2 regions of the Azospirillum terrae genome follow, and region 1 is predicted to be linked to the other one. Evidence: predicted binding sites of a transcription regulator. Region 1 holds the regulator's gene; the other holds the start of a gene.
The links. The regulator LexA, encoded in region 1, represses DNA repair genes until DNA is damaged. The targets are predictions, from matches to a motif close to ATGTTCTANTTTGGTTC.
Positions count from the first base shown of each region.

Region 2: the regulator LexA is predicted to act here: its motif matches at 2,487-2,503, upstream of ACSVDD_RS11125 (Y-family DNA polymerase).

Region 1 is NZ_JBPXMR010000001.1:200,976-205,745, reverse strand. It holds gene trpC (indole-3-glycerol phosphate synthase TrpC) at 1-305, shown strand, start outside; gene moaC (cyclic pyranopterin monophosphate synthase MoaC) at 318-800, shown strand; gene ACSVDD_RS00920 (molybdopterin molybdotransferase MoeA) at 797-2,014, shown strand; gene lexA (transcriptional repressor LexA) at 2,121-2,828, shown strand; gene ACSVDD_RS00910 (ComEC/Rec2 family competence protein) at 2,840-4,770, opposite strand, start outside.
Region 2 is NZ_JBPXMR010000003.1:257,296-262,065, forward strand. It holds gene ACSVDD_RS11120 (error-prone DNA polymerase) at 1-960, opposite strand, end outside; gene ACSVDD_RS11125 (Y-family DNA polymerase) at 960-2,465, opposite strand; gene ACSVDD_RS11130 (hypothetical protein) at 2,613-3,062, shown strand; gene ACSVDD_RS11135 (HupE/UreJ family protein) at 3,223-3,786, shown strand; gene ACSVDD_RS11140 (TAXI family TRAP transporter solute-binding subunit) at 3,951-4,770, shown strand, end outside.

The DNA.
Region 1 (4,770 bases):
GCATGGACGTGCTGGTCGAGGTGCACGACCGGCCGGAGCTGGATCGTGCGCTGAAGATCGACCTGCCGTTGATTGGTGTAAACAACCGCAATCTCAAGACTTTAGCGATCGATCTTGCGACAACGGAGGAACTGGCGTCGCACGTTCCGCCGGGCCGCATGCTGGTCGCCGAAAGCGGCCTGTACAGCCCAGCCGACCTGACGCGCATGGCCGCCGTGGGCGCCAGGTGCTTCCTGGTCGGCGAATCGCTGATGCGACAAGACGACGTCACCGCCGCCACCCGAGCGCTTCTGGCGCGCGCCTGAGGGGATACGCCCATGTCCGGCTTCACACACTTCGATTCCGAAGGCCGCGCTGTGATGGTGGACGTCTCCGACAAGGCGGAGACGACGCGCACGGCCACCGCGCAAGGCTCCGTGCTCATGCAGCCGGAGACGCTGCGGCTCATCATGGAAGGCGGCGTCAAGAAGGGTGACGTGCTGAGCGTGGCGCGATTGGCCGGCATCATGGGCGCCAAGCGCACGCCGGACCTCATTCCGCTGTGCCACCCCCTGGCGCTGACCTCGGTGAAGGTGGATTTGACAGTAGAGCCGGCGCGCAACGCGGTGGACATCACCGCCACCTGCAAGCTGAAGGGCCAGACCGGCGTGGAGATGGAGGCGCTGACCGCCGTTTCGGTGGCGGCGCTGACCGTCTACGACATGTGCAAGGCGGTGGACCGCGGCATGACCATCACGGAGGTCCGCCTTGTCCACAAGGCCGGCGGCAAGAGCGGCGAGTGGGGGACCACGCCCACATGATTTCCGTCGCCGAGGCCCGTGCGCGCATCCTGGCATCCTGCCCGGCCCTACCGGCCGAGGTGGTGACGCTGACCGATGCGCTGGGCCGCGTGCTGGCCGAACCGGTGACGGCGCGCCTGACGCAGCCGCCCTTCGCCGCGGCCATGATGGACGGCTGGGCGCTGCGCGCCGCCGACGTGGCCGGCGCCTCGGCCAAGTCTCCCATCGCCCTGACCCGCATCGGTGAATCCGCCGCCGGGCACGGATTCGCCGGCACCATCGGCCGCGGCCAAGCGGTGCGCATCTTCACCGGCGCCCCCCTGCCCGACGGCGCCGACGCCGTGGTGATGCAGGAGGATTGCACCGCCGACTCCGCCACCGTCCACGTCCCCATCGCCGCCAAACCCGGCAAGTTCGTCCGCTCCGCCGGCCTGGACTTCCGCGCGGGAGAGGCCGTGCTGCCCGCCGGACGCCGGGTGACCAGCCGCGACGTGGCGCTCGCCGCCGCGGCCAACGTGCCCTGGCTGAAGGTGCATCGCCGGCCGCGTGTCGCCGTGCTCGCCACCGGCGACGAGGTGCGTTTGCCCGGCGAGCCGCTCGGCCCCGGCCAGATCGTCAGTTCCAACGCCTTCGGCCTGTGTGCGCTGGTGACCACGCAGGGCGGCATCGCCAGCAACCTGGGCGTCGCCGCCGACACCCCGGAGTCGCTGGCCGCCCTGGCCGCCGGGGCGGAGGGTGCCGACCTGCTGGTCACCGCCGGCGGTGCGTCCAAGGGCGACTACGATCACGTCCGCACCGTGCTCGGCGGCGGCGCGCTGGCGTTCGACGAGGTGGCCATGCGGCCCGGCAAGGCAGTGCTGTTCGGCCGGGCCGGCGGCGTGCGGTTGCTCGGCCTGCCCGGCAACCCGGTGTCAGCAGCGGTGTGCGCCATCCTGTTCCTGAAACCGGCGCTGGCGGCGCTCCAGGGCTTGACGCCGGATGGCAGGCGGCATTTCGCCCGGCTGGCATCGCCCCTGCCCGCCTGCGACGCGCGCGCCGACTTCGTGCGGGCGACGCTGGCCCATAACGACCAGGGCGAGGCGGTCGCCACGCCGTTCTCGCGCCAGGACAGCGCCATGACGTCGCGGCTCGCCCGCGCCGACGCGCTGGTCGTCCGCGAGCCGGGTTCCCCGCCGGCCGAGCCGGGCGACTGGGTGGAGATCCTGCCGCTTTGCGGCGGTTGCCTGGATCTCTAAAAAGTCGCCTCTCGGGCCTTGACGGCGGCGCAGAACCAAACTAGAACGTTTGGTGGACGTTTTGCTTTTGTTCCAGATCCAGCGCGGCGCTCGCCGGGAGGCACACATGCTCACTCGTAAGCAGCACGAACTGCTGCTCTTCATCAACGAGCGGCTGGGCCAGGGCGGCGTCTCGCCCTCGTTCGACGAGATGAAGGACGCGCTGAACCTTAAGTCCAAGTCGGGAATCCACCGCCTGATTACCGGCCTGGAGGAGCGCGGGTTCATCCGCCGCCTACCGCACCGCGCCCGCGCGCTGGAGGTGCTGAAGCTGCCCGAGGGGTTGGACGCCCGCGGCTCCGGCCGGCCGCCGCGCGCCAAGTTCCAGCCCAACGTCATCAAGGGCGATTTCTCCGCGGCGCTCCCCGGCCGCGAGGTGATGGCGGCGGCCGAGACCGTGCAACTTCCCCTTTATGGCCGCATCGCCGCGGGCACGCCCATCGAGGCGTTGCGCGACAACTCCAACTACGTGGACGTCCCGGCGACCATGCTGACGCCCGGTGACCACTACGCGCTTGAGGTGGCCGGCGACTCGATGGTCGAAGCCGGCATCCTCGACGGCGACACGGTGGTGATCCAGCGCTGCGACACCGCGGACAATGGCAGCATCGTCGTCGCCCTGGTGGACGACGGCGAGGTGACGCTGAAGCGCCTGCGCCGCAAGGGCAACACCATCGCGCTGGAGCCCGCCAACGCCGCCTACGAAACCCGTATCTTCGGCGCCGACCGTGTGCGCGTGCAAGGCAAGCTGGTCGGCCTGTTCCGCAAGTATTGAATCTCTGAACGCTAAGGTACGGTCCACGGACGCTGCCCGCGCCGCTCCCGCACGCTCTCCGCCCGGACGCCGCCGGAGGTGACATAGAGCGCGTGGGTACCGCCGCGCAGCAGCGCCCAGCGGTCGATGACCAACGGTGCCCGACAGTGGCGGGCCGGCTCAAGGTTGACCACCGCATCGGCGGATCCGCAGTCTTCCGCCTGCGCTTGGGAATTGGAAGACAGAGCCACCGTCCGGCCGTCCTTGCGGTAGACACAGCCCAGCGCGTCGCACGCCAGCCGGCCATCGGTGCTGCGGCCCCCCCTCGGCCAGGGCGCCGACGGCGTGTCCACCCCGTCGCGCTTCAGCCACGCGTTGGCGATGAAGCGCGCGGCGGTGGCGCTCGACAGGCTCAGGCGCCCATCTGCGGCGCGCACTGCCAGCAGCTTGCCGTCGCCGGCCACCAGCACGTCCGGCGGCACGGTGAACACCGGGGAAATCAGGCCGAGCAGCACCGGCACCAGCCCCCACAACCGCCAACGCCCGCTCCACAGCGCCAGCCACAACCCACCCAGGACGATGGCGACCAGACCCGCCAGCGGCATGGCCGGGACCAGCAGTGTGGCGCCCGGCAATCCGGCCGTCAGGTGCGCCGTCCAGATGACGACGGTGACGCCCCACCCCATGGCGACCAGCGCCGGCTCCTCCCATCCCATCGGCAGCAGAACATAGGCCAGCAGGCCCCAGGGCATCACCCAGAACGAGGTGACCGGCACCGCCAGCATGTTGGACAGCACGCCATACAGCGCCACCTGCTGGAAGTGGAACAGCGAGAACGGTGTGGTCGCCAGCGTGGCGACCACCGACGACAGCGCCACGCCGGTGAAGTACAGCAGCGTCTTCAATGGCCAGCCGGCGCCTTCCTGCCAACGGCGCAACGTCGGCGCCATCACTTCGAACGCCGAGATTAGCGCCAGCACGGCGCCGAACGACATCTGGAAGCTCGGGCCGAGCATGCCCTCGGGCTGGATCAGCAGAACGGTGAGCCCGGCGAACACGATGACCCGCAGGCTGACCGTGGTGCGGTCAACCAGGACGGCGGCCATCACCATGCCGCTCATCAGCACCGAGCGCAGCATCGGCGCCTGCGGCCCGACCACCAGCAGATAGCCGGCTGCAGCGAGGATGCCGCCGACCGCCGCGATCTTCTTGATCGGCCAGCGCAGCGCCAGCGGTTCGATCAGCGCCAACAGTCCGCGCAGCACGGCGAACACCAGTCCGGCGACCAGCGCCACATGCAGACCCGAAACCGACAGCAGATGCGACAGGCCGCTGGCCCGCATGTCGTCCATCACCGGCTTGGGAATGCCGGTTTGCTCGCCGTTCAGCAGCGCCGCGGTCATCGAGGCTTCCGGCTCCGGCAGCGCAGCCCGGCAGCGCTCGAAGATGCGCTCCCGCAGGCGCTCCACGCCGATCATCACCGCCCGCCACAGCGTCGGCGGCGGCCCCTCGACCGCGACCGCAGCGCTCAGCACGAATCCGGAGCCGCCGATGCCGTCAAAAAAGGCGTTGCGTTGGAAATCGAATCCGCCCGGCGCCGGTGGCGCCGGCGGTGGGGTGAGCATGGCGCGCAGACGCACGACGGTGCCGGCCTCGGGCAACGGCAGGCGCCCCGGCAGCCGCAGGCGCACCCGGCCGGGCGTTGCTTTAGGCGCCAGCCGTTCAATGCTCAATTCCCGCAACACCAGACGGGCGCCTTCCGGCAGGCGGTCGACGATCTCGACGCGGCCAGTCACCAGCACTGGGCCGATGGGCTTGCGCAGCATCGGGTCAGCCATGAAGGCGGTGCGCCCCTGGGCCGACGCGAATCCGACCGCGACGGCGAGAATCGCCAAGGCCACCGCGAGGCCCAAGGTCCAACGGCGGAGCGCCCACGCCAGCACCGCCGCCACCCCGGTCAGCG
Region 2 (4,770 bases), on a different contig from region 1:
GTGCACCGTCAGGAAGTACGGCGCGTAGTGCAGGCCGCCGATCAGCGCCAGTTCGTGGTCGAGCGACCGCGCGACCTTGTCCGGCACGCCGTCCGGATAGCGCGCCGCGGCGCCGGACCGGGTCAGGTCGATCAGCGTCTCCTGCGGGGTGCGGCCGTCGCCAGTGGTTTCGTCGGGGTACTCGTAGCGCAGCTCGTCCAGCGAGAAGGCGCAGGCCGCGACGATCTCCAGCGTGCGCTCGACCGCCTCGGGGGCTTGGCGGAACAGGCGCGCCATCTCCTGCGGCGGCTTCAGGTGCCGCTCGGCGTTGGCGGCGAGGCGCCAGCCCGCCGTGTCGATGGTTGTGTGGCTGCGGATGCAGGTCAGCACGTCGGCCAGCGGACGCCGCGCCGGGCTGTGGTACAGCACGTCGTTGGTCGCCAGCAGCGGCACGCGGGCGCTCGCGGCGATGTCCTTCAGCCACGCCAGCCGCTTGGCATCGTCGCCGCGGTAGCGGTGGCTGGCGGCGAGGTACAGGCTGCGGCCCAGGTCGGAACGCCAGCGCGCCAGCTCCGCGATGAAGCCGGAATCGTTGCGCCCGTCCGGCGGCAGCAGGACGGCGCGCATGCCCTCGGCGTGCGCCAGAAAATCGTCGCGGCCGAGGAAGCACTCCCCCTTCGGCGCCCGCCGCTTGCCGATGGTGAGCAGGCGCGACAGGCGGCCGTATGCCGCCCGGTCGGTGGGGAAGACGAGCAGGCTGGCGGCATCGGTCAGGTCGAGCCGGCAGCCGACGACGAGGCGCATCTTGTGGTCTCGGGCGGCGACGTGGGCGCGCACCACGCCGGCCAGCGTGTTGCGGTCGGTGACCGCCAGCGCCGCGAGGCCGAGCGCCGCCGCGGTCAGCACCAGCTCGTCGGCGTGCGAGGCGCCTTCCAGGAAGGTGAAGCTGCTGGTGACCTGGAGTTCCGCGTAAGGAATCATCACCCGAAGAACCCGTGCAGGAACCAGCGCGGCGCCGTTTCGGGCTGGTAGAGCCCCTGGCGGAACAGCCAGAAACGGCGGCCATCGGAATCCTCGACGCGGTAGTAGTCGCGGGGGGCTCCGTCACGGCGCCACCACTCGGCTTCGATGCGCTCCGGGCCGTCGGCGCGGCGGACGCGGTGGGCGATGCCGCGCCAGCGGAACATCCGCGGCGGGTCGTCGGGCACAGGGGCGATGGCCTCGATGAGTTCGGGCGGGGCCAGCAGGCGCACCGGGCGCGGCCGGTCGGCCGGCCACAGCGGCTGGTTGGCCGGCCTTGCCAAGGGGGAGCAGCCGGCTACCGCGCGCTCGGGCAGCCAACTCGCGCGCGGGACGAGGCGCAGCACGCTCTGCGGCCCCAGCCGGTTGCTCAGCCGGTCCACCAGATCGCCGAGGTCCGAATCGTCGCCCCCTCCGTCCAGCCCGGTCTGCACCGCGCCCAACGGCCCGGCCACGGGGGCGGACAGCACCATCACCTCGATGCCGGGGCCGGGGGCGAGGCGTTCCAGCTTTTCGGCGAACAGGCGCATCAGCGCCGCCGGGTCGCGCACCGGGCGGCCGGTGCCGACGACGAGGCTTTGCGGCGCGTCCTCAAGGCGGCGGTCGATGCGGTGCGCCGTCAGTTCCAGCCGGCGGGCACCCTCCTGGCGGTGTTCCAGCCCTTCGCACAGCGCGTCCAGCAGGGCGCGCGTGGCGCGGGCGAGGTCGTCCGGCGTGGCGATGGGCTCGGCAAAGGCGAGGCGCGCGGTGTGCGGGGCGACGGGGCGGTGCGGGGACACCGGCTCGTCCAGCCGGCCGAGGGCTTGGTCGAGGCGCCGGGCCGGCTGTGGGCCGAAGCGCGCGGTCAGCGTGGCGCGCGGCACCCCGTGCAGGTCGCCCACCCGCCGCAACCCGACCGCCGCCAGCGCGGTGACGGTTTCCGGGGGCAGGCGGAGCGCGGCCATGGGGAGGGGATCGAGCGCTTGGCGTTGGAGGGCGGGGGCGATGATGAGGGGCGAGTCTGCATACCGCGCCACCGCCCAGGCCGCGGCGGGGGTGTCGGCCAGCGCGGCGTGCGCCTCGAAGCCGGCGCGCTTCAGCCGCTCCACCACGTCCGCCAGCAGTCCCGACTCGCCGCCGAACAGGTGCGCGCAGCCCGTCACGTCCAGCACCAGCCCGTCGCCGTCCGTCGCCGTCCACGGTGTCCAGCGCAACGCCCAGTCGGCCAGGGCGTCCAGCAGCCGCGCATCCCCCGCGGGGTCGGCGTCGAAGGCGACCAGCCCCGGCTCCACGGCGCGGGCGTCGGCCAGGGTGACGCCGCGGTGCACGCCGGCGCGCTCGGCCGCGTGATTGACGGCGACGACCATCGACCGCCCGCGCTCCGCCGCCACCGCGGCGAGCGGCTGTGCCGCCATCTCCGGCCGCCGCCGCGTCCAGGCGTCGGTGGAAAGCCGCGGAAGCCAGAGCGACAGAATGCGCCGCGCCATGCCGTCCTCCATGTCTGATAAGAACAATACGGGAACATCATAGAATCAAAAGTGGCGCTTTGTGGAGTCCGAAGCGTCGGCTTCGCCGTGGATGCTCCGCTTGGAGGGTGCTTGTCCCGAGGGCTCGGACGGACGACATTGATGGGTATGAAAAGCACAGCGATCACGGCCGTCCTGGTGCTCGGGCTCACCGCCTGCGTGGGCACCGAGGTTCGGGACGAGACGCCGGGGCTGGCCGGGGGGGCGATCCCCTCCGCCATCCGAACCCAGACCTACGTTCCCGGCGGCAGCGCCGCCCAGTCCACGACGAGCGCCGAGTCGCAGGCCCCCGCCCAACGCCCGGACAATCCGCCGCCGCGCCCGCGCCGCGGCAGTTCCAGCCCGCCGCCGTCCAACCTCTACACCGGGGTGCCGGTGACGCCGCAGCCCGTCCCGTCCACCGACCGGGCGGTGGACGACTTCAAGCGGGATCAGGCGCGCTCCGAACTGGATCGCATGCGCAACGACCCCACCACGCTGATACCCGACCCGATGCGCCAGCGCGACATGATGAACCAGCAGATCGAACTGGACCGTCGCGACCTGATGCGCCGCTAGTATTTTTATTTGCCCTCAGACGGCGGGCGGGCGCATCCGCGCCCTTGCCTTCGCGCGCATGCGCGCGCGGGGCCTCAACGGCCCAGTCGCGCTACGCGCTCCCTTCCCCAACGGTCCTGTCACCGCTATACCGGCGGCAGGGACACCGGCGGGGGACGGGATGAGCGGGCGAATCGCGGCGCTGGCCGTTGGAACTATGCTGCTGGCCGCGGCGCCGGCCGAGGCGCGCACGGTGTTGAGCGGCGGCGCCTTCGGCAGCGGCCTGCTCGGGCCGGTGAGCGTGCTGGCGCACCTGCTCGGGCTGCTCGCGGTCGGGCTGTGGGCCGGGCAGAGCGGCGGGCCGGCGGTGTGGCAACTGCCCGCCGCGGCGCTGACCGCGGCGCTGGCCGCCGGGGCGGCGGCGCATTTCGGCGTGCAACTGCCGTTCGCCGGGCAAGGGCTGGCCGCCTCGCTGGTGCTGCTGGGGGTGCTGGTGGCCATGGGGCTGCGGGTGCCGCTGGTGGTGGCGATCCTGACGGTGGCCGCGGCGGCGGTGTTCCACGGCTATGTCCAGGAAGGGCGGGCGCTGTTCTGGGCGGGATTCGCGGCGTCGGTGCTGCTGCTGACCTCGGCCGGGGTCGGGCTGGTGGCGGTGCTGGGGCAGGCGGCGTCGCCGCGCGCGGTGCAGATGTGTGGCGGTGCGGTAGCACTTGCCGGTGTTCTGGACCTGGCAGGGGTTCTTTAGGCCGAGCACGCCTTGAAAAAGGCGGGTTGCAGGTATTCTTCTTGGCACGTCTCCCAGCACGAGCACCCACCGTTCCGACTGCCTACGCGAGGACCCCGCCGGTGCAGCGCGCAACCGCATACCCGTTCCCTCCTTCGTTCGCTCGCGCACCGTCGCGGCGGCAGATGCTGGCGGGCCTGGGGGGATTGGCGCTGCTGCCGTGGGGCGGGACCCTGTCGGCGCAGGAGCTGCGCTATTTCCGCATCGCCACCGGCACGACGGGCGGTACCTATTTCCCCATCGGCGGGCTGATCGCCAACGCCATCTCCAACCCGCCGGGCTCGCGGCCCTGCGACAAAGGCGGCAGCTGCGGCGTGCCGGGGCTGATCGCGGTGGCGCAGGCGACCAACGGCTCGGTGGAGAACATCGACCTGCTGCGCGCCGCCGCCGTCGAGGCCGGCATGGCGCAGGCCGACGTGGCGTACTGGGCCTACACCGGCACCGGCACCTACGCTGGCAAGCCGCCGTTCGAGCAGTTGCGCACCATCGGCACGCTGTACGGCGAAGCGATCCACATCGTTGTGCGCGCCGACAGCGACATCCACGCCATCCCCGACCTCAAGGGCAAGGTGGTGTCGGTGGGCGAGGAGGGCTCCGGCACGCTGGTCGATCTGCGCGTGGTGCTGGAGGCCTATGGCCTGTCCGAGACGGACCTTCAGCCCCGCTACCTGAAGCCCGGCACCGCCGCCGACCAGCTGGCGCGCGGCGAGGTGGACGCCTTCTCCATCGTCGGCGGCGCGCCGGTGTCGGCGGTCAGCGACGCGGCGGGGCGGCTGCCGGTGCGCCTCGTTCCCATCGACGGGCCGGTGGCCGGGCGGCTGCGCCAGACGCAGCGCTTCTTCGCCGAGACGGTGATCGCCGTCGACACCTACCCCGGCGTGCCGGCAACCGCCACGCTGAGCGTCGGCGCCGAGTTGCTGGTGCGTGCCGAGACCAGCGACGAGA